4 regions of the Streptomyces sp. NPDC046465 genome follow, and region 2 is predicted to be linked to each of the others. Evidence: riboswitches for the same ligand, from Rfam matches in the RefSeq annotation. Region 2 holds a riboswitch; each other region holds the start of a gene.
What was found. A riboswitch is a leader RNA that binds a small molecule or an ion and turns the genes downstream of it on or off. The one in region 2 is predicted to bind cobalamin.
Positions count from the first base shown of each region.

Region 1 (4,745 bases), on a different contig from region 2:
ACTCGGCCTCGGAACGGGCCTGGAAGTGCCGTCGCTGGCCGGCCTCGACCCGGGCAGGTGGCGCGGCAGGCCACTGGCGGAGGTGAGTGCCACGGAAGCGCAGGCGGTGGCCCGTTGGCTGACCGAGCCGGAGACGGCGGCCCCGGGCGGCCAGTCCGTGGCCGACGTGTGCACACGTGTGGGCCGGTGGCTGGATGCGCCCCGGACGGACACTCCGTCCGGACGCGTCGTCGCCGTCGTGGAGCCCGAGGTGGTGCGGGCGGCCGCCGTTCACGCCACGGGGGCTCCGCTGTCCGCGTTCTGGCGATTCGACGTGCTGCCGTTGTCGACGACCGAACTCAGCGGACGCTCCGGACGCTGGAACATCCGGCTCGGCGGGCCGCTCGGCGCCGCGTGACGCGCGCGGTTCAGCGGCCCTGGTCACGGTGGCGGGCCAGCAGCACGGCCACCGTGCACCGCACGCAGGCGGTCTGCGGGGCCGCCGGATCGCCGACGGCGCACCTTTCCGCCGGGCAGGCACCGACCAGTTCCTCCAGGTCGCGCAGGAGCCGCTCGGTCCGCTTGGCCTGCTGGGCGAGCACCCTCACCCGTGCGCTCTGCCCGCCGATCTGCCGACGGCTCGCGATCAGTTGCGCGTACTCCTCGGGGGTCAGCGCGACCGCCGCATGTCCGCCGAGGGTGATGTGGCGCGGCTCGGGGTGTCCGGGCACTCCGCTCCTCGATTCGTCGCCGTGCCGTGTCCCGGTCCTACCGATCCGCCGCGACCGACTTCCCGGACGTCGGCGCCGCGGGCTTCGGCAGCAGCAGGCGCTGCGCCAACTCCCCGAAGATCAGGCCGAAGGCGCACCACAGAGTCGCCTGCATGGCGAGGGCGGAGAGGCGGAAACGCCACAGCAGCGCGGCCGGGAAGTGCTCGGGAACGTCGTTGATCACCGGCAGGAACTCATAGGCCAGTCCGATGGCCACGGCGAAGCCGAGCACGGCCGCGACGGTCGCGTACCAGGCACCGAGCAGGGGCGCGAGCCGCTTGCCCAGCAGGGTCGCGGCGACCGCGAGGAGCACGCTGAGCACCATCATCAGCAGATACAGGGAGGTCCGCTTGCCGATGGTGTCGGGGTTGCCGACAGCGGGCGGGTTGGCCGGGTACTTCAGGAACGGCACGACGTAGACGGCGAGCAGCGCGCAGCCCGAAAGGAGCAGCGCCGTCGCCCGCGGGCCGAACCGGCCGACGCGGCCGAGGGCGAAGCTGTAGGCGAGCGCGGCGATTCCGCCGAAGGCGACCCCGTAGACGAGGACACCGGTGGCGAGGCCGGCCGTGGACTGCAGGCTCCGCGAGACGAGTTCGACCTCGTCGCCGTGCGAGTGGCCGGCGTGCGCCTCTTCGAAGCCGATGGCGGCGTCGACGTTCGGCTCACCGAGCCAGTAGGCGATGACGAGGGCGAGCACGCCGGCCCCAAGACCGGCGAGCATGCCTCGAACGAGCAGGTTGCGTACGGTTGTCGAGTTCATGAGCGGGCTTCGGTTCCCCCTGGTCAGTGGCAGGGGAAGCCGAGCAGATGGCGGGCGTCGTGCACCCACTCATGGACCTCCGCGCCGCTGAACACGGAGGTGGCGCCCTGTTCGGCGCCGACGAAGTACAGCAGGATCAGCATCAGGATCCCGAAGAAGACCGCCCACGGGGCGATCACCTTCAACGGCAGCTTGAGCGGTACGGCAGGTGCGTCGGCGGTCGGCTGAGCGACATGGTGCGCCATGGCGGTGCCTCCTTCGGGAGTTCGCGTCCCGTCTCGGTGGTGCGGAGGACGACAGCCACGGGTCTGACTCACGAGCGGTAGGGGTACCGCTCGCACACAGTGGCGCGACCGTGCCGGGCTCACACCGGCTTCCGTCGAGCTGTCGTCGATATCGCAGTGACGGTACCGCGTGGCGCGTTCATGGCCAAGGCCGGCCGACGACGGCGCACCGGGGAGGAGTGGACACGCATGCCGGAGCGCCGTTCGGGGCGGAGCCGCGCGGAAGGTCCCCGGAAAGCGTGATGTGGCGGTGGTGGATGGCCCAGCGGCGATTGGGGCCGGGGTCCGGGGCGGTAAACCTGCGGCTGCCTCAGGCAACACCGGTTCCGCCGCGAATGGACACGAATGGAGACGCCCCCATGGCAGCCAGGACAGTCCGGGCCACCCGCCGCACCCGTCTCGGCACACGCGTGCTCGCACTGGTCGCCACGGCGACGCTCGCCGTGAGCGCCCCCTCGTCCGCGAGCGCCCCGGCGCACGGGGACGGTGTCGCGCACCGGACCCCCTCGCCCTTCACCGGGCAGCTCGCGAGCCAGGGGCCGGTCCTCGCCGTGAAGTTCGACAACTCCCGGGCAGCACGGCCGCACACCGGTCTCGACCAGGCGGACATCGTCTACGTGGAGAAGGTCGAGGGCGGCATGAGCCGTCTGATGGGCGTGTACTCCAGCAGAGTGCCGGAGTCCGTCGGCCCGGTGCGCAGCGCGCGTGAGTCCGACACCGAACTCCTCCGCCAGTTCGGCCGGCCCGTGCTGGCCTACTCCGGGGTGCGCAGCGCCCTGCAGAAGGTGCTCAGGGAAGCCCCGCTGTACGCCCGCCCGCACGACCGCGTCCCGCGCGCCTACTTCCGTGACAGCGCCAGGACCGCCCCGCACGACCTCTTCGTACACCCGCGGGCGCTGCTGCGTTCGGCGCCGCAGGCCGGCCGTCCGACCGACATCGGCTTCCGCTTCGGCCCGGCTCCGGCGGGGGGCGCCCCCACCGGGAGCCGGACCGTCCGCTACTCCGGCGCCAGCCACACCTTCGACTGGTCGCCGCGGGAGCGCCGGTGGCTCGCCTCCTTCGACGGTGCCCCGGCGCTCAGTACGGCGGGGACCCGGCTCGGCGCTCCCACCGTCGTGATCCAGTACGTGAACATGCGCCCTTCGCGCTTCAAGGACGTCAACGGCGCGGTGACGCCGTACATCGAGACGGTCGGCAGCGGCCGGGCGCTGGTGCTGCGCGACGGCCAGAGCTATGCCACGCGCTGGAATCGCGCCGCGGCCACCGGGGGCACCGCGTTCACCCGCGCCAACGGCGAGCCGATGCCCTTCGCCCCGGGGCAGGTCTGGATGGTCTACGCGGACCACGGCTGAGACGCGTCCCTGTCGGGACCGGTGGGTGCCGGATCCGACCGGGCCGGAAAACCGGAAAAGAGACCGGGCGGGCCGGCCGAGGCACTCCCCATCAGAGAAGGGGTGCCCCGGCCGGCCCGCCCGTGCCGGACCGTCGTGTCTCACCTGCCCGCAGGGGCGAGCTCCCGGTCCGTCTCGGCGTCGGGTGCCCCGGTGTCACCGAGGTTCTTGTGCAGCTTCTCGCCCTCCACGTCCACGTTGGGCAGGAGCTTGTCCAGCCAGCGCGGCAGCCACCAGGCGGACTTGCCGAGCAGGGCGAGGACCGCGGGCACGATCGCCATGCGGACGACGAAGGCGTCGAAGAGGACGGCGATGGCCAGGCCGAAGCCCATCATCTTGATCATGTCGTCGTTCTCCATGATGAAGCCGGAGAAGACGCTGATCATGATGATCGCGGCCGCGGCCACGACCCGTCCGCCGTGGGTGAAGCCGGTCACGACCGACTCGCCGGGGCGCGCCCCGTGGACGTACGCCTCGCGCATCCGGGTCACGAGGAAGACCTCGTAGTCCATCGCCAGGCCGAAGACCACACCGATCATGAAGATCGGCATCATGCTCATGATCGGACCGGGCTGGTCGACGCCCACGATGTCCGCGAGCCAGCCCCACTGGAAGACCGCGACGACGGCGCCGAGCGCGGCGGCCACCGAGAGCAGGAAGCCGAGCGCCGCCTTGAGCGGGACCAGGATCGAGCGGAAGACCAGCATCAGGAGCAGGAACGCCAGGCCGACGACCAGTCCGAGGTAGGGCAGGAGGGCGTCGTCCAGGGTCTGCGAGAAGTCGATGGTCATCGCGGTCTGGCCGGTGACCAGGATCTCGGAACCGGTGTCGGACCCGAGGCCGTCGGCGGTCGAGCGGATCGACTTGACCAGTTCCTCGGTCTCGTGGTCGCTCGGCCCGGTCTTCGGGACGACGTTCATGATGGCGGTGTCGCCGGCCTTGTTGGACTGGGCCGGGGTCACGGCGGCGACTCCGTCGATCTTGCCGATCGAGTCGCCGACGGTCTTGGCGGCGGCCGCCACTCCGGAGTCCTTGCTGACGGTGACCATCAGCGGGCCGTTGAAGCCGGCGCCGAAGGACTCGGACAGCATGTCGTACGCCTTGCGCTGGGTGGTGTCCGGCGCCGACGTGCCCTCGTCGGGCAGGCCGAGTTCCAGGCTGGCGGCCGGGACGGCCACGGCTCCGAGGCCGAGGACGGCGACCACGAGCACGGAGAGCGGGTGGCGCAGCACGAACCGCGCCCAGCGGGTGCCGAGCTTCGGCTTGGCGTGCGGGTCGATGAGCGAACCCGCGGGCTTCTTGCGGTCCTTGCGGCGCAGCACCTTGCGGCCCGCGAAGCCGAGCAGCGCGGGGATCATGGTGAGCGCGATGAGGACGGCGATCACGACGGTGCCGGCCGCGGCCAGACCCATCTTGGTGAGGATCGGGATGTTGACGATCGCGAGGCCCGAGAGGGCGACGACAACGGTGAGACCGGCGAACACCACGGCGGAGCCCGCGGTTCCGGTGGCCCGGCCCGCCGCTTCCTCCGGGGTACGGCCCTCGGCTATCTCCGCTCGGT
Region 1 is NZ_JBEYZK010000020.1:13,621-18,365, forward strand. Features, by position in the region: gene ABZ953_RS28595 (histidine phosphatase family protein) at 1-397, shown strand, start outside; gene ABZ953_RS28600 (hypothetical protein) at 408-710, opposite strand; gene ABZ953_RS28605 (CbtA family protein) at 748-1,509, opposite strand; gene ABZ953_RS28610 (CbtB-domain containing protein) at 1,533-1,754, opposite strand; cobalamin riboswitch at 1,791-1,933, opposite strand; gene ABZ953_RS28615 (DUF3048 domain-containing protein) at 2,153-3,145, shown strand; gene ABZ953_RS28620 (MMPL family transporter) at 3,286-4,745, opposite strand, start outside.
Region 1: it holds a riboswitch for cobalamin, as region 2 does, so the genes downstream of both, ABZ953_RS28610 (CbtB-domain containing protein) here and cobN (cobaltochelatase subunit CobN) in region 2, are expected to answer to the same signal.

Region 2 (4,745 bases):
TCCAGGCGCGCGATGTCGCCGTAGGAGTCGGCGCGCGCCATCGGCGGCACCAGGTGGTCGATGAGCGTGGCGTGCACGCGGCGCTTGGCCTGGGTGCCCTCGCCCGGGTCGTTGACCAGGAAGGGGTAGATCAGCGGCAGGTCGCCGAGCGCGGCGTCCGGGCCGCAGGCCGCGGAGAGGCCCGCGTTCTTGCCGGGCAGCCACTCCAGGTTGCCGTGCTTGCCGAGGTGGATCATCGCGTCGGCGCCGAAGCCGCCGTCCGCCGCGGGCGCCGCGATCCAGCGGTACGCCGCCAGGTAGTGGTGCGACGGCGGCAGGTCGGGGTCGTGGTAGATCGCGATGGGGTTCTCGCCGAAGCCGCGCGGCGGCTGGATGAGGATGAGGAGGTTCTCGCGGCGCAGGGCGGCGAGGACGATGTCGCCCTCCGGGTCGCCGCCGTTGCCCACGCGGGACTTGTCCAGGAACATCTCGCCGGGCGGCGGGCCCCAGTGCCCCTCGACCGACGCGCGCAGCTCCGCGGGGAGCGTCGCGTACCAGCGCTTGTAGTCGGCGGCCGGGATGCGCACCGGGTTGGCGGCGAGCTGCTCCTCGGTCAGCCACTCCTGGTCGTGGCCGCCCGCGTCGATGAGCGCGCGGATCAGCTCGTCGCCGTCACCGGAGACCAGACCGGGGAGGTCGGCCTCGGGGCCGAACTCGTACCCCTCGGCGCGCAGCCGCCGCAGGAGCGCGACGGCGGAGGCGGGGGTGTCGAGGCCGACCGCGTTGCCGATGCGGGAGTGCTTCGTCGGGTAGGCGGAGAGGACCAGGGCGAGGCGCTTGTCGGCGGCCGGGATGTGCCTGAGCCGCGCGTGGCGTACGGCGATCCCGGCGACGCGGGCCGCGCGCTCGGCGTCGGCCACGTAGGCGGGCAGACCGTCCTCGTCGATCTCCTTGAAGGAGAAGGGGACCGTGATGAGGCGCCCGTCGAACTCCGGCACCGCGATCTGGCTCGCGGCGTCGAGCGGCGAGACGCCCTCGTCGTTCTCCTCCCAGGCCGAGCGCGATCCGGTCAGGCACAGGGCCTGCAGGATCGGCACGTCGAGGGAGGTCAGCGCGCCCGCGTCCCACGACTCGTCGTCGCCGCCCGCGGAGGCCTCGGCGGGCTTGGTGCCACCGGCCGCGAGCACGGTCGTCACGATGGTGTCGGCGGCGCGGAGCGCGTCGATCAGCTCCGGCTCGGGTGCGCGCAGCGAGGCCACGTACAGCGGCAGGGGCCGGGCGCCGGCGTCCTCGATCGCGCCGCACAGCGCGTCCACGAAGGCGGTGTTGCCGCTCATGTGGTGGGCCCGGTAGTAGAGCACCGCCACGGTCGGGCCGTCGATGTCGCGCGCGGTGCGCTCAAGCGGGCCCCAGGACGGGGCGGGCGCGGGCGGCTCGAAGCCGTGGCCGGTGAGCAGCACGGTGTCGGAGAGGAAGCGGGCCAGCTGCTCCAGGTTGGCGGGGCCGCCGTGCGCGAGATAGGCGTGTGCCTCGGCGGCGATGCCGATCGGCACGGTCGAGGAGGCCATCAGCTGGGCGTCGGGCGCCTGTTCGCCGGTGAGTACGACGACCGGGAGGCCGGTGGCGGTGAGCTGGTCGAGGCCGTCCTGCCAGGCACGGACACCGCCGAGGAGGCGTACGACGACGAGGTCGACGCCGTCGAGCAGGGCGGGCAGCCCGTCGAGGTCGAGGCGGGAGGGGTTGGCGAACCGGTAGTCGACGGGGCCCCCCGCCGCGCGGGCGCTGAGCAGGTCGGTGTCGGAGGTCGACAACAGCAGAAGCATGCGGGCGCAGGCCTTCCTCGGGGTGTCCGCGCCCCGGGTGGTCGTATGGACGGCAGGAGTTCCTGGCTCACCCGGAGGCCGGGTTCACAGTGGCGGGACCGCGCCGGATTCGCACCGGGCTTCCTCCCTCGGGTCCTGGTGGACCCACGCCGTCGCTGGCGTCGACGGACTCGGTGGGAATCCGCCGCCTGCATAGTAAGTCCTGCCCGCCGCGTATGGGGCGGCCACCTGCCAGGACGGCCCGTCTCGGGAGGCGACCGGCCGGATGCGCGTGGGTATGCTCGCCGCCATGCCGCCCACCCGAGCCGCTTCCCCAGACCAGGGCGAATCCCTCATACGTGACCGGGGCGACGCCTGCCCCGGCGCCCTTCGCCTGCACCTCGCCGACGACGGCAGGCTCGCCCGACTCCGGCTGCCCGGCGGGCTGCTGACGTCCCGTCAGGCCGACGTGCTCGGCACCGCGGCGGAGCGTCTTGCCGACGGGAACCTCAGCATCACCTCGCGCGGCAACATCGAGCTGCGCGGCCTCGGCGACGCGTGCGGCGGCGAACTCTCCCGGCTGCTCGCCGACGCGGGCCTGCTGCCCTCCGAACGGCACGAGCGCGTGCGGAACGTCCTCGCGTCCCCGCTCGCGGGAACCGACGGACTCGGCCACGCCGACGTGCAGTTGTGGGTCCGCGAGCTGGACGGACTCCTCTGCGCGCAGGAGTGGACGACGGCGCTATCCGGCCGCTTCCTCTTCGCCCTGGACGACGGGCGCGGAGACCTGGCCGGGATCGGCGCGGATGTGACCTTGATCGCAGAATCGGGCGGGACGGCGGTCGTACGGGTCGGGGGCCCGGCCTTCCGGGTCGCCGCCGCCGACGCCCCGCGCGCCGCCCTCGCCGCCGCGGGCGCCTTCCTCGACGCCGTGCGCGCGGCGGGCAACGGAGCCTGGCGGGTCGCGGAGCTGCCTGCGGGGCAGTCGGTGGACCTGGCCGGAGCGCTGGAGCGGGCGGACGTCGCGGCAGAGCGGGCTGGGCTTGCAGAGCGGGCTGAGGTTACAGGACGGGCTGGGCTTGCAGAGCGGGCTGGGCTTGCAGGACGGGCTGGGCTTGCAGGACGGGCTGAGGTTGCAGAGCGGGCTGAGGTTGCAGGACGGGCTGAGCTCGCAGGACGGGTCGAGGTTGCAGGACGGGCTGAGCGGGCCGAGACCTGGGGGGCGGCCCGCAGCGCCCCGCCCGTCCCCGGCGCCGACGGGCACGCGGTCGCGGTGAACGCCCGCCTCGGCCGGGTGAGCGCCGCCCAGTGGCGAGCCCTGCTCCCGCTGCCCGCCGACGAACTGCGGGTGACCCCGTGGCGCGGCTTCGTGCTCCCCGGCTTCCCCGACGCCGCCGCGGCCCGGGAACGCCTTGCCGTGCTGGCCGACGCCGGATACGTCACCACCCCCGACTCTCCCTGGCTGGGCGTCGGCGCCTGCACCGGCCGCCCCGGCTGTGCCAAGTCCCTCGCCGACGTGCGCGCGGACGTGGTGCCGGGCCCCGGCGGGCTGCCCGTCCACTGGTCCGGCTGCGAACGGCGGTGCGGGCACCCGCGCGGCGACTGGGTCGACGTCCTCGCCACCGGCGACGGGCGGTACGAGGTGACGGTGCGCACCCCCGGCGACGAGCGGGCGCCCGTGACCGGCGGCACCCTGACCGAGCAGGTCACCAGGGCACGTACGACCAAGACGACAACCACGGCCACGAGATGAGCGAGAGCACAGTGTTCGACTACGAGAAGGACGGCGCGGCCATCTACCGCGAGTCCTTTGCCACCATCCGCGCGGAGGCGGACCTCCACGGCCTGCCCGCCGACGTCAGCCAGGTCGCGGTCCGGATGATCCACGCCTGCGGCATGGTCGACCTCGTGAAGGATCTCGCCTTCAGCCCGCGGGTGATCGCCGACGCCCGCAAGGCGCTGCGCGACGGCGCGCCGATCCTCTGCGACGCGAACATGGTCGCGAGCGGCGTCACGCGCAAGCGGCTGCCCGCCGACAACGACGTGATCTGCACGCTCGCCGACCCGTCCGTACCGGACCTCGCGGCTCAGCTCGGCACCACCCGCAGCGCCGCCGCCCTCGAACTGTGGCGCGACCGCCTCGAAGGCTCCGTCGTCGCCATCGGCAACGCGCCCACCGCGCTCTTCCGCCTCCTGGAGATGATCGAGGAGGGCGCGCCGCGCCCGGCCGCCGTCCTCGGCATCCCGGTCGGCTTCGTGGGCGCCGCCGAGTCCAAGGACGCGCTGGCCGCACACCACTCCGGTCTGGAGTACCTGGTCGTACGGGGGCGTCGCGGCGGCAGCGCGATGGCCGCGGCGGCGATCAACGCGATTGCGAGCGAGGCGGAGTGAACACCGAGACCACCCAGGGGACAGTGAAACCCGAGACCACCCACGGGAAGCTGTACGGGGTCGGCCTCGGCCCCGGCGACCCGTCGCTGATGACCCTGCGCGCCGTCGAGGTGATCGCGGCGGCCGACGTCGTCGCCTATCACTCGGCGCGGCACGGCCGGTCCATCGCCCGCTCGATCGCCGCCGCGCACCTGCGCGCCGACCACATCGAGGAGGCGCTGGTCTACCCCGTCACCACGGAGAACACCGACCACCCCGGCGGCTACCGGGGTGCCCTCGACGACTTCTACGAGGAGGCCGCGGCCCGCCTCGCCGTCCACCTCGACGCGGGCCGCACGGTCGCCGTCCTCGCCGAGGGCGACCCGCTCTTCTACGGCTCCTACCAGCACATGCACAAGCGCCTCGCGCACCGCTACCCGACCGAGGTGATTCCCGGCGTCACCTCGGTGAGCGCCGCCGCGGCCCGCCTCGGGGAGCCGCTGGTGGAGGCCGAGGAGGTCCTCACGGTGCTGCCCGGCACGCTCCCGGAGGAGGAGCTCGCCGCGCGCCTCGCGGCGACGGACTCGGCGGTCG
Region 2 is NZ_JBEYZK010000027.1:10,471-15,215, reverse strand. Features, by position in the region: gene cobN (cobaltochelatase subunit CobN) at 1-1,802, opposite strand, end outside; cobalamin riboswitch at 1,836-1,971, opposite strand; gene ABZ953_RS32750 (cobalamin biosynthesis protein CobG) at 2,092-3,534, shown strand; gene ABZ953_RS32745 (precorrin-8X methylmutase) at 3,546-4,172, shown strand; gene ABZ953_RS32740 (precorrin-2 C(20)-methyltransferase) at 4,196-4,745, shown strand, end outside.

Region 3 (4,745 bases), on a different contig from region 2:
CCCCGTACGCAACAGGGCCGCGGCCTCGTCGGCGCTCGGCACCCGCGGGGAGTGGATGTCGTACACGCCGGGACCCGCCTCCCGCGGATAGCCGTGGGCGGCGAGTTCGCGGGCGACCTGCATGTGTGAGCGGGCCGCCTCCAGGCTGATGACGTCGGCGTCGAGGTCGTCGATGGCCTGGACGATGTCACCGAACTCGGCATAGCACATGTGCGTATGGATCTGCGTGTCCGGACGCACCCCGCTCGTGGTGAGGCGGAAGGACTCGGTGGCCCAGGCCAGGTAGGCGGGGTGGTCGGCGGCGCGCAGCGGCAGCGTCTCGCGCAGGGCGGGCTCGTCGACCTGGATGACCGACGTCCCGGCCGTCTCCAGGTCGACGACCTCGTCGCGCAGGGCGAGGGCGACCTGGCGGGCGGTGTCGCCGAGGGGCTGGTCGTCGCGTACGAAGGACCAGGCCAGCATGGTGACGGGGCCGGTGAGCATGCCCTTGACGGGGCGGCCGGTGAGGGACTGGGCATACGTCGTCCAGCGCACCGTCATCGGCTCCGGCCGCGAGATGTCACCCGCGAGGATCGGCGGGCGCACATAGCGGGTGCCGTACGACTGGACCCAGCCGTGCTGGGTGGCGAGGTACCCGGTGAGCTGCTCGGCGAAGTACTGCACCATGTCGTTGCGCTCGGGCTCGCCGTGCACCAGGACGTCGATGCCCGCCTTCTCCTGGAAGGAGATCACTTCCTGGATCTCGGCCTTGATGCGCTCCTCGTACCCGTCGCCGTCGATCCGCCCGGCCCGCAGGTCGGCGCGGGCGGCCCGCAGTTCACCGGTCTGCGGGAAGGAGCCGATCGTCGTCGTGGGCAGCAGCGGGAGGCCGAGGCCGGTCCGCTGGGCCGACGCACGCTCGGGGTACGGCTGGGAGCGGCGGGCGTCGGCCTCCGTGACGGCCCCGGTGCGGGCGCGGACCTCCGGGTCGCGGGTGATGGGGGAGCCGGTCCGGGAGGCCAGATCGGCGCGGTTCGCGGCGAGTTGGGTGGAGATCGTGTCGGTGCCCTGCGCCAGGCCCCGGGCGAGGGTGACGATCTCGGTGGTCTTCTGGCGGGCGAAGGCCAGCCAGCGCAGGATCTGCGGCTCGATGTCCCGTTCGAGGGCCGCGTCGACGGGGACGTGGAGCAGGGAGCAGGAGGCGGCCACGTCGACCCGGTCGGCGAGACCGAGCAGCGTGCCGAGCGTGGTGAGGGACTTCTCCAGGTCGTTGACCCAGATGTTGCGTCCGTTGACGACACCCGCGACAAGGCGCTTGCCGGGCAGCCCGCCGACGGCCGCGAGCGCGTCGAGGTTGGCGGCGGCCGCGTCGGTGAAGTCGAGGGCGAGACCGTCGACCGGGGCCTTGGCGAGCACCGGAAGGGCGTCGCCGAGCCGGTCGAAGTACGAGGCGACGAGGAGCTTCGGCCGGTCGGGGAGGGCGCCGAGGTCACGGTAGGCGCGCTCGGCCGCGTTGAGCTCGGCGGGCGTGCGGTCCTGGACGAGCGCGGGCTCGTCGAGCTGGACCCATTCGGCGCCCGCCGCGCGCAGGTCGGCGAGGACCTCGGCGTAAACCGGCAGGAGACGGTCGAGGAGGGTCAGCGGGTCGAAGTCGGCGGCCACTCCGGGCGCGGGCTTGGCCAGCAGGAGGTACGTGACCGGGCCGACGAGGACGGGCCGCGCCGTCAGACCCAGAGCCCGTGCCTCCTTGAACTCCTCGACCTGCTTCCTCGAGTCGGCCCGGAACACCGTTCCGGGGGCCAACTCGGGCACCAGATAGTGGTAGTTGGTGTCGAACCACTTCGTCATTTCCAGCGGCGCCACATCCTGGGTGCCGCGCGCCATCGCGAAGTAGCCGTCGAGCGCGTCCGCGTCGACCGCGGAACGGTGCCGCTCGGGGAGGGCACCGACCATGACGCTGGTGTCGAGGACGTGGTCGTAGTACGAGAAGTCGCCGGTCGGGACTTCACCGATGCCTGCGTCGGTGAGTTCCCGCCAGTTCGAGCGGCGGAGCTCGGCGGCGGTGTCCCGAAGGGCGTCCGCGCTGACGCGGCCCTTCCAGTAACCCTCGATCGCCTTCTTGAGCTCCCGGTCGGGGCCCTGGCGGGGGTAGCCGTACACGGTGGCCCGTGCTGCCGCGGCTGCGGGCTTGGTGGTCACGGAGATCTCCTTCGCGAGACGAATCCCTGAGATCCCGGAGACGGGACGAGAGCGCGAAGGGTGGCAGCACCGGGCGGGTCCGGATCGCGTGGTCGGCGCGGTCGCCCGTCTGGTGTGTACGCCGACCCGCCCTCGAGGTCACCGAGATATCCGCGCACGAATGGTTCGCGCACGGACAGCGGGCAGGTCTTCGGACTCGCGGGCCCGTCCACCGCCTTCGTGAAGAAGGCGGGCGGACACCTACTGGCCGTCGCTTCCCAGAACCGGACTCCGGTCCCAGTGCGTGTGACGGCGGTCGTTCCCGCTCACCGCTGCGGGGCAGTCCCGGATTCACACCGGGTTCCCTCTTGCGACGCTCCCGCCTGGCGGACGGGGCGAACCAGCTGTACCGATCACCATACGGGGCCACCCGCCGGTGGACCGCGTCGCGTTGAGCATTCAAATGGTGAGGTGGAACACGTGATGTTCGTGCTTCGCCGACGTGGAGAGCGGGAAAAGGCACGGTCCGGCGTGTCCTGAGTCTTGTCCTGCGCGCGCGCCTGCCCGGGGTCCCCGAAAGGGTCGGCCGACGCGCTCCCGGGCCGGGGTGGCCGTACCGTTGCTGCCATGTGCTGGAGCGAGACGGCCGACCTCGTCGCGGGCGCGGGCATCACGGCCGTGGGGGTCGCCTCCGTGACCCTGGCGGCCCGGCGCCCCCGTGACCTGCCACTGGCCGCGCTGCCGCTCCTCCTGGGCATCCACCAGATCATCGAGGCCGCCGTCTGGCACCACGACGGCGGCACCGGGCCCGCCACCGTCGCCTGGGCCGTCATCGCGCTTCCGCTCCTTCCCCTGTGGGTACCGGCGGCCGTGCTGTGCTCCGCGCCGCCGAGCGCCCGTCGCCGTCTGCTCGTCCCGCTGGCGGCGGGCATCGCGACGGCGGCGACGCTCGCCTGCGTACTGGCGACGCGCACCGTGACGGCCGAGATCCGAGGGCACACCGTCGGATACTCCCTGGGACTGCCGCAGGCGCAGCTGATCATCGTCGGCTACCTCCTCGCCACCATCGGCTCCCTGCTCCTGTCCGGCGACCGCGGCCTGGTCCTCTTCGGCGTCCTGGTGGCGGTCGGGGCCGCGGTGACCGTCGTGCTGTGGCGACAGGAGTACATCTCGACGTGGTGTGCGTTCGCCGCGGTGTGCTCGGTGGTCCTGCTGCTCTGGGTCAGCAGGCGTCGCCCGGGGCCCGATACGTCCCAGGGGGAGGTTCGTTGACAGAGGGAGGTGAGGCAGTCGGGGAGCCTCAGAGAGCGCCTGCTGGCTCTCGGTTCCCCGCAAGCGCACGACGACCGGCCGCTTCCCGGTGAGGACGCGGCGGTACGGGCGTTCCGCGGGCGGCGTTCCCTTGCGGGGCTCGACGCGCCCCGGAGCCCTCGGCCCCGCCGGATCGCCCGAGCCGGGACCCGCAGCCGACGACCCCCCTGCCGACCCGTAGGTTCCCCCGGCGGACGGCGGCGCTCCGGCACCGCGGCGCGACGGCTACCTCTGACGCGCCGATCCGGAGGCCACTCCGGCGGCCGGTCGGCTACCCCCGGCACTCCTGTTCCCGGCGACCGGCCCCGCTGAGCAGATCGACGCGCTGCGCCGCTCCCTCCTTGAGGACGTAGAGGGTGCCGTTCCCGGGCGACCAGTCGCGGGGTACGAGGAAGATCCGGTCTCCGGAGACGTGGAACAGGCGCAGGCCCGCGTACTCGTACGCGTACTGGCTTCCCTTGTCGGTGACGCGCCGGAAGCAGCTGCCGCCGCCCCGGATCATCAAGTCCTTCTCGCTGAAGACGACGACGGCGGGGAAGTCGCTCCGGAGGGTCCGCTCGGTCAGTTCCGCGCGGCCGCGGCCCGCGATCGCCGCGTACGCCGACACGGCCCAGAACAGTGACAGGACGCAGAGGAACAGCGTGAGCCCCCATAGCCGCAGGTCCCGGCGTGTGCGGGTGCGGGGGTACGCGTTGAGCGCGAAGCCGCCGATCGCGGTGAGCGGGAGGAGCAGGTCGAACAGCCACGGGCTGAGCGGATACAGCGGCACGAGGACGACGGGCACGGCCCAGGCGAACCGGAGCACCCGCACGGCGCGGGCGAGCCGCTCCGCTTCGTCCGCCACCCGGCGGAGCAGCCCGAGCACGCCGAGCGCGATGCCCGCGGCCAGCCAGGCGGGGAGATAGAGAGCACCGACGCTGCGCAACAGATAGTCGCTGGTGGAGAAGTGGAACACGGTCTCGCGCAGCCCCAGCGCCTTGGTCTCGGCGTCGGTGCTCGCCCAGCCGAAGTAGAAGAGGACCGCGGTGAGAAGGGTGACGAGGGATCCGATGGCGCCGACGATCTCCACCCAGCCGACTCTGGGGTCGGAGGGCGGCGTAGGCGGAGGCGGTGGTGCGGGTGGGGGCGGCTGGGGTTCCGGGTCGGGTGGAGGGTCGGGGCTCGGGTCAGGTCCGGGTTCCGGCTCCGGCTCCGGTTCCGGTTCCGGCTCCGGTCTCGGTTCGGGTTCCGGTTCGGGGGCCGGGGGCTCGCTCATCGGGCGAACGCGTTCGCCGGGC
Region 3 is NZ_JBEYZK010000005.1:170,803-175,547, forward strand. Features, by position in the region: gene metE (5-methyltetrahydropteroyltriglutamate--homocysteine S-methyltransferase) at 1-2,178, opposite strand, end outside; cobalamin riboswitch at 2,342-2,577, opposite strand; gene ABZ953_RS10015 (DUF6629 family protein) at 2,785-3,429, shown strand; gene ABZ953_RS10020 (hypothetical protein) at 3,740-4,537, opposite strand; gene ABZ953_RS10025 (hypothetical protein) at 4,720-4,745, opposite strand, start outside.
Region 3: it holds a riboswitch for cobalamin, as region 2 does, so the genes downstream of both, metE (5-methyltetrahydropteroyltriglutamate--homocysteine S-methyltransferase) here and cobN (cobaltochelatase subunit CobN) in region 2, are expected to answer to the same signal.

Region 4 (4,745 bases), on a different contig from region 2:
GCCGGTGAGCGCGGTGAGCACGCCCACGGGGATGTCCTGCGGCGCGGCGACGGTGCGCGCGGCGAGGTCGGCGACGACCAGGAAGACCGCGCCCATCAGCGCGACGACCGGCAGCAGCGCGCGGTGGGCGGCGCCGACCAGCATGCGGGCGGCGTGCGGCACCATCAGGCCGACGAAGCCGATGGCCCCGCTGTAGGCGACCAGGACGCCGGTGAGGAGTGAGGCGAGCACGAAGACGCCGACGCGGAAGCGGGCGGCGTCCAGGCCGAGGACGGTGGCGCCCTCCTCCCCCGCGAGGAGCAGGTCGAGGGGGCGGGCCATGACCATCAGGAGGGCCGTACCGAGGACCAGCGTGACGCAGGGCAGGGCGAGCATGTCCCAGCGGGCGCTGCCGAGGCCGCCGAGCGTCCAGTACAGGACCTCCTTGAGGTGGTCCGCGCTGTCGGCGGTGACCAGGATGAGGCTGGTCAGCGCGGACAGGATGTACGAGACGGCGACGCCCGCGAGGATCAGGCGGCCGGTGGCGAAGCCGCCGCCACCGCTTCTGGCCAGGGCGTAGACGAGGACCAGCGAGACCAGGGCGCCCGCGAAGGAGGCGGCCGGGATCGTGAGGGTGGTCGACAGGGCGCTGCCCAGGCCGAAGACGCTCCCGAGCACGATGGCGCAGACCGCGCCGACGGAGGCGCCCGAGGAGACGCCGAGCAGGAACGGGTCGGCGAGGGGGTTGCGGACGAGGGCCTGGAGGACGGTGCCGATGACTGCCAGTCCGGCGCCTACGGCTGCGCCGAGCAGGACCCTGGGGAGTCTTACGTCAAGGACGATGGTTCGGAACGGGGAGGGTTCCGCTCTTCCCGTGAGGATCTCTATGACCTGGCTCGGGGGGATGCGGACGGAGCCTAGGGCCAGCCCGGCGAGTGTCGCTCCCGCTAGGGCGGCTGTGAGGACTGCCAGCGTGAGGAGTCGGCGCCCCCGTGCGTCCCGTCTATCGCCCTGCGGGCTCGTCCTCAAACGCCGGACGGGCTGAAAGGACCTCACAGCTGTGCCGCCAGTTTCCTCACCGCCTCCGGTGCTCGTACGCCGGTTACCACGTCCGAGAGCGGCAGGACCGCGAAGCTCTTGTTCTTGATGGCGGGGACGTCCTGGAGGGCCGGGTCGTCCAGGAGGCGCTTCTTTTTCTGGGCGAGGGTGGTGGCGCCGTAGTCGAGGATGAGGATGGTCTCGGGCTTGCGCTCGACGACCTTTTCCCAGGACGCGTCGCTGAAGGACTTGTTCACGTCGGCGAAGACGTTGTGGCCGCCCGCCCGTTCGATGATGTCGTTGTTGATGCCGCGGCCGCCCGCAGTGAACGCGGTCTTGTCGCCGCTGTCGTAGACGAAGACGGAGCGGGTCTTCTTGCCCTTGGACTTGGCGGCGGTGGCGGCCAGTTCGCGGCGGGCGCCGCTGACCCACTTGTCGGCGCGGGCCCGCACGCCGAACGTGGCGCCGACCTCGCGGACCTCGCGGTAGACGTCGTCCATGGAGACGGGGTGCTGTGCGCAGCCCTCGACGTTGAGGCGGCTTTCGATGCCGGACTTGGCGAGGGCGGAGCGGCTGCGGCCGTCCCCGGCGAGGAAGGCGCTCGCGTAGCCGCCGTACACGTAGTCGGGGTCGGCGGCGAGCACTTTCTCGTAGGAGGGGTACTCCTTGGCGAGCACCGGGATCGACTCGTACGCCTTCTCGTACTCGGGCAGGACCTTGTCGTCGAGGTAGGCGGTCCCGGCGATGTGCTCCTTGAGGCCGAGGGCCAGCATCACTTCGGTGGCGTGCTGGTTCATGGTGACGGCGCGCTTCGGGGGTGCGTCGTACGTCGTCTTCACGCCGCAGTTGGTGACGGTGTACGGGAATCCGGCGGTCTTGGCGGCGGGCTTCGTGTCACCGTCCGAACCGGAGGAGGAGCACGCGGCGAGCGGGACGAGCAGGGCGGTCGCGGCGAGCGCGCGTATGCCGGTGTGACGGCGGGACATGATGAAACTGCCTCCTCCAGGGGATTTCCGCGTCCCCTGCGTTGCGTGGAGCAAGGCGGCAGGTCAGTTCCTGACTCCCCCGCCCCCGGCCGGTGCTTGCCGGGAGGGGACGGGGTCACAGTGGCGGGACCGTGCCGGTTTCGCACCGGCTTCCTGGTTCCTGCCGCCTCAAGGTCGAAGGTCAGTATGCCTCGACGACCTGCACCTCTTCCTCGGTGACCGTGCCGTCCACGATCCGATAGGAGCGGAACTGGAAGGGGCCCGCGTCGTCGGTGTCCGCCGTGGAGACCAGGACGTAGTGTGCGCCGGGCTCGTTGGCGTAGGTGATGTCGGTGCGCGAGGGGTAGGCCTCGGTCGCGGTGTGCGAGTGGTAGACGATCACCGGTTCCTCGTCGCGGTCGTCCATCTCGCGGTAGAGCTTGAGGAGGTCGCCCGAGTCGAACTCGTAGAACGTGGGCGAGCGGGCCGCGTTCAGCATCGGGATGAAGCGCTCGGGGCGGCCGGTGCCCGCCGGGCCCGCGACCACACCGCAGGCCTCGTCGGGGTGGTCCTGGCGCGCGTGCGCGACGATCTGGTCGTGGAGGGCCTGGGTGAGGGTCAGCATGGGAGTCAGGATAAGCAGAGGGCCCGCACCGTACCGAAGTGTGGTACGGGCGGGCCCGAATGCTGGACACGGCGCAGGGAAGAGCCGGTGTCCGAAGGCAGAACAGAGCCGGTGTCAGTCCTTCTCGACCGGAGTGCTGTCGGAGGTGACGGAGCCGTCGACAGCGGTCTTGCGCTTGGTGAACGCCGCGGCCTGCGGGTTGCGGCTCTTGAGGATCAGGTAGGAGATCGTGAGGATCGCGGCCCAGACCGGAGCGGCGTACAGCGAGATCCGCGCGTCCTTGTCGACGCCCATCATCACGATGACCATGCCGATGAAGAGCAGGGCGAACCAGCTGGTGTACGGGGCTCCCGGCGCCCGGAAGGTGGACTGCGGCAGCTCGCCGCGGTCGGCCTTGCGGCGGTAGCGGATCTGGCAGCACAGGATCATGATCCAGGCCCACATGCCGGAGATGGTCGCGAAGGAGACGACGTAGTTGAACGCCTCGCCCGGCCACTGGTAGTTGATCCAGACGCCGACCAGCATGAACGCGGCCGAGACGGTGGTGCCGGTCAGGGGCAGGCCGTTCTTCGTGAGCTTGGTGAAGAACTTCGGGCCCTGGCCGTTGAGCGCCAGGTCACGCAGCATGCGGCCGGTGGAGTACATACCGGAGTTGCAGGAGGAGAGTGCGGCGGTGAGGACCACGAAGTTCACGATGGCGGCGCCGACGCCGAGACCCATCTCCTCGAAGGCCTTCACGAACGGCGAGACACCCGGCTTGAACGAGGTCCACGGGACGACCGACAGGATCATGATGAGCGCGCCGACGTAGAAGACGGCGATGCGCCACGGCACGGTGTTGATGGCCTTGGGCAGGACGGTCTTCGGGTCCTTGGACTCGCCCGCGGTGACGCCGACGAGCTCGACGGCGAGGAAGGCGAACATCACGATCTGCAGGGTCATCAGCGTGGAGCCGATGCCGTTGGGGAAGAACCCGCCCTCGTCCCACAGGTGGGTCATGGACGCGGTGTCACCGGCGTCGGAGAAGCCGATGGTGAGGATGCCGACGCAGATCAGGATCATGCCGATGATGGCGGTGACCTTGACCATCGAGAACCAGAACTCCAGCTCACCGAAGAGCTTCACGGAGATGAGGTTCGCGCCGTACAGGATGACCGTGAAGACCAGCGCGTAGGCCCATTGTGGGAATGAGTCGTGTGTCCAGTACTGCATGTACTGGGCGGCCGCGGTCACTTCCGTGATGCCGGTGACGACCCAGAAGAGCCAGTACGTCCAGCCGGTCACGAACCCGAAGAAGGGGCCCATGAACTCGCGTGCGTACTCCGAGAAGGAGCCGGACACGGGCCGGTACATGAGGAGCTCGCCGAGCGCCCGCATGATGAAGAAGATGACGAGGCCCGCGATGGCGTACGCCAGGATGAGGCTGGGACCGGCCTTGTGAATGGCCTTGCCCGCGCCGAGGAACAGGCCGGTGCCGATGGCACCGCCGATCGCGATCATCTGGATCTGCCGGGCCCCGAGCCCGCGCTGGTACCCCTCGCCCTCGCCGGACGAGCCCTGGACGACCCCATTGCCGCCGTGCTCGCCGTGGTGCTCTTCGACCTGCACTGAGGTCATGGTGACGCCTTTCTCCATGCTGATCCGCGCCCGCACATCTGCGTTGTGGCTGCGGACCAGGTCCTGATCCCCCCGGATATGGATGGAGTGCTACCGGCGGTCTGCCGGCTGAAGCGCCCTCGGCGACATGGGTGGCGTCACCGAGCGGTCGTGAAGATTTATCACGGTGGCAACAGTGAGGGAATGAGCCACCTGTGGTGCAGACCACAGGAAGAAGCGGACAAAGCGCCCTTGACACCGCAAAAGCAGGCAACGCCTTGACGCGATCGTTATCCGGATTTGAGCATCCGCTGAGCGAACGGCCCATTCGGCGAACGGAACCTGTCTACTACATCAAACTTCGCTGCCGTCTGCACCGATTCTTGCCCGGAATCAGTCCAGCAACGTCCCGACCAGCGTTTCCTGTAGTCCGCCCAGCCAGAGGTAGGCCATCACCATTGGCTTGCGGGGGTCGGAGTCGGGGAGGCGGTAGAGCAGATCGGCGTCGTCCTCGTCGCTGACCTCCAGGCGCGTGCCGATCG
Region 4 is NZ_JBEYZK010000010.1:170,938-175,682, reverse strand. Features, by position in the region: gene ABZ953_RS17545 (iron ABC transporter permease) at 1-951, opposite strand, end outside; gene ABZ953_RS17540 (ABC transporter substrate-binding protein) at 1,032-2,003, opposite strand; cobalamin riboswitch at 2,047-2,221, opposite strand; gene ABZ953_RS17535 (M67 family metallopeptidase) at 2,185-2,607, opposite strand; gene ABZ953_RS17530 (amino acid permease) at 2,722-4,224, opposite strand; gene ABZ953_RS17525 (DUF2017 domain-containing protein) at 4,597-4,745, opposite strand, start outside.
Region 4: it holds a riboswitch for cobalamin, as region 2 does, so the genes downstream of both, ABZ953_RS17540 (ABC transporter substrate-binding protein) here and cobN (cobaltochelatase subunit CobN) in region 2, are expected to answer to the same signal.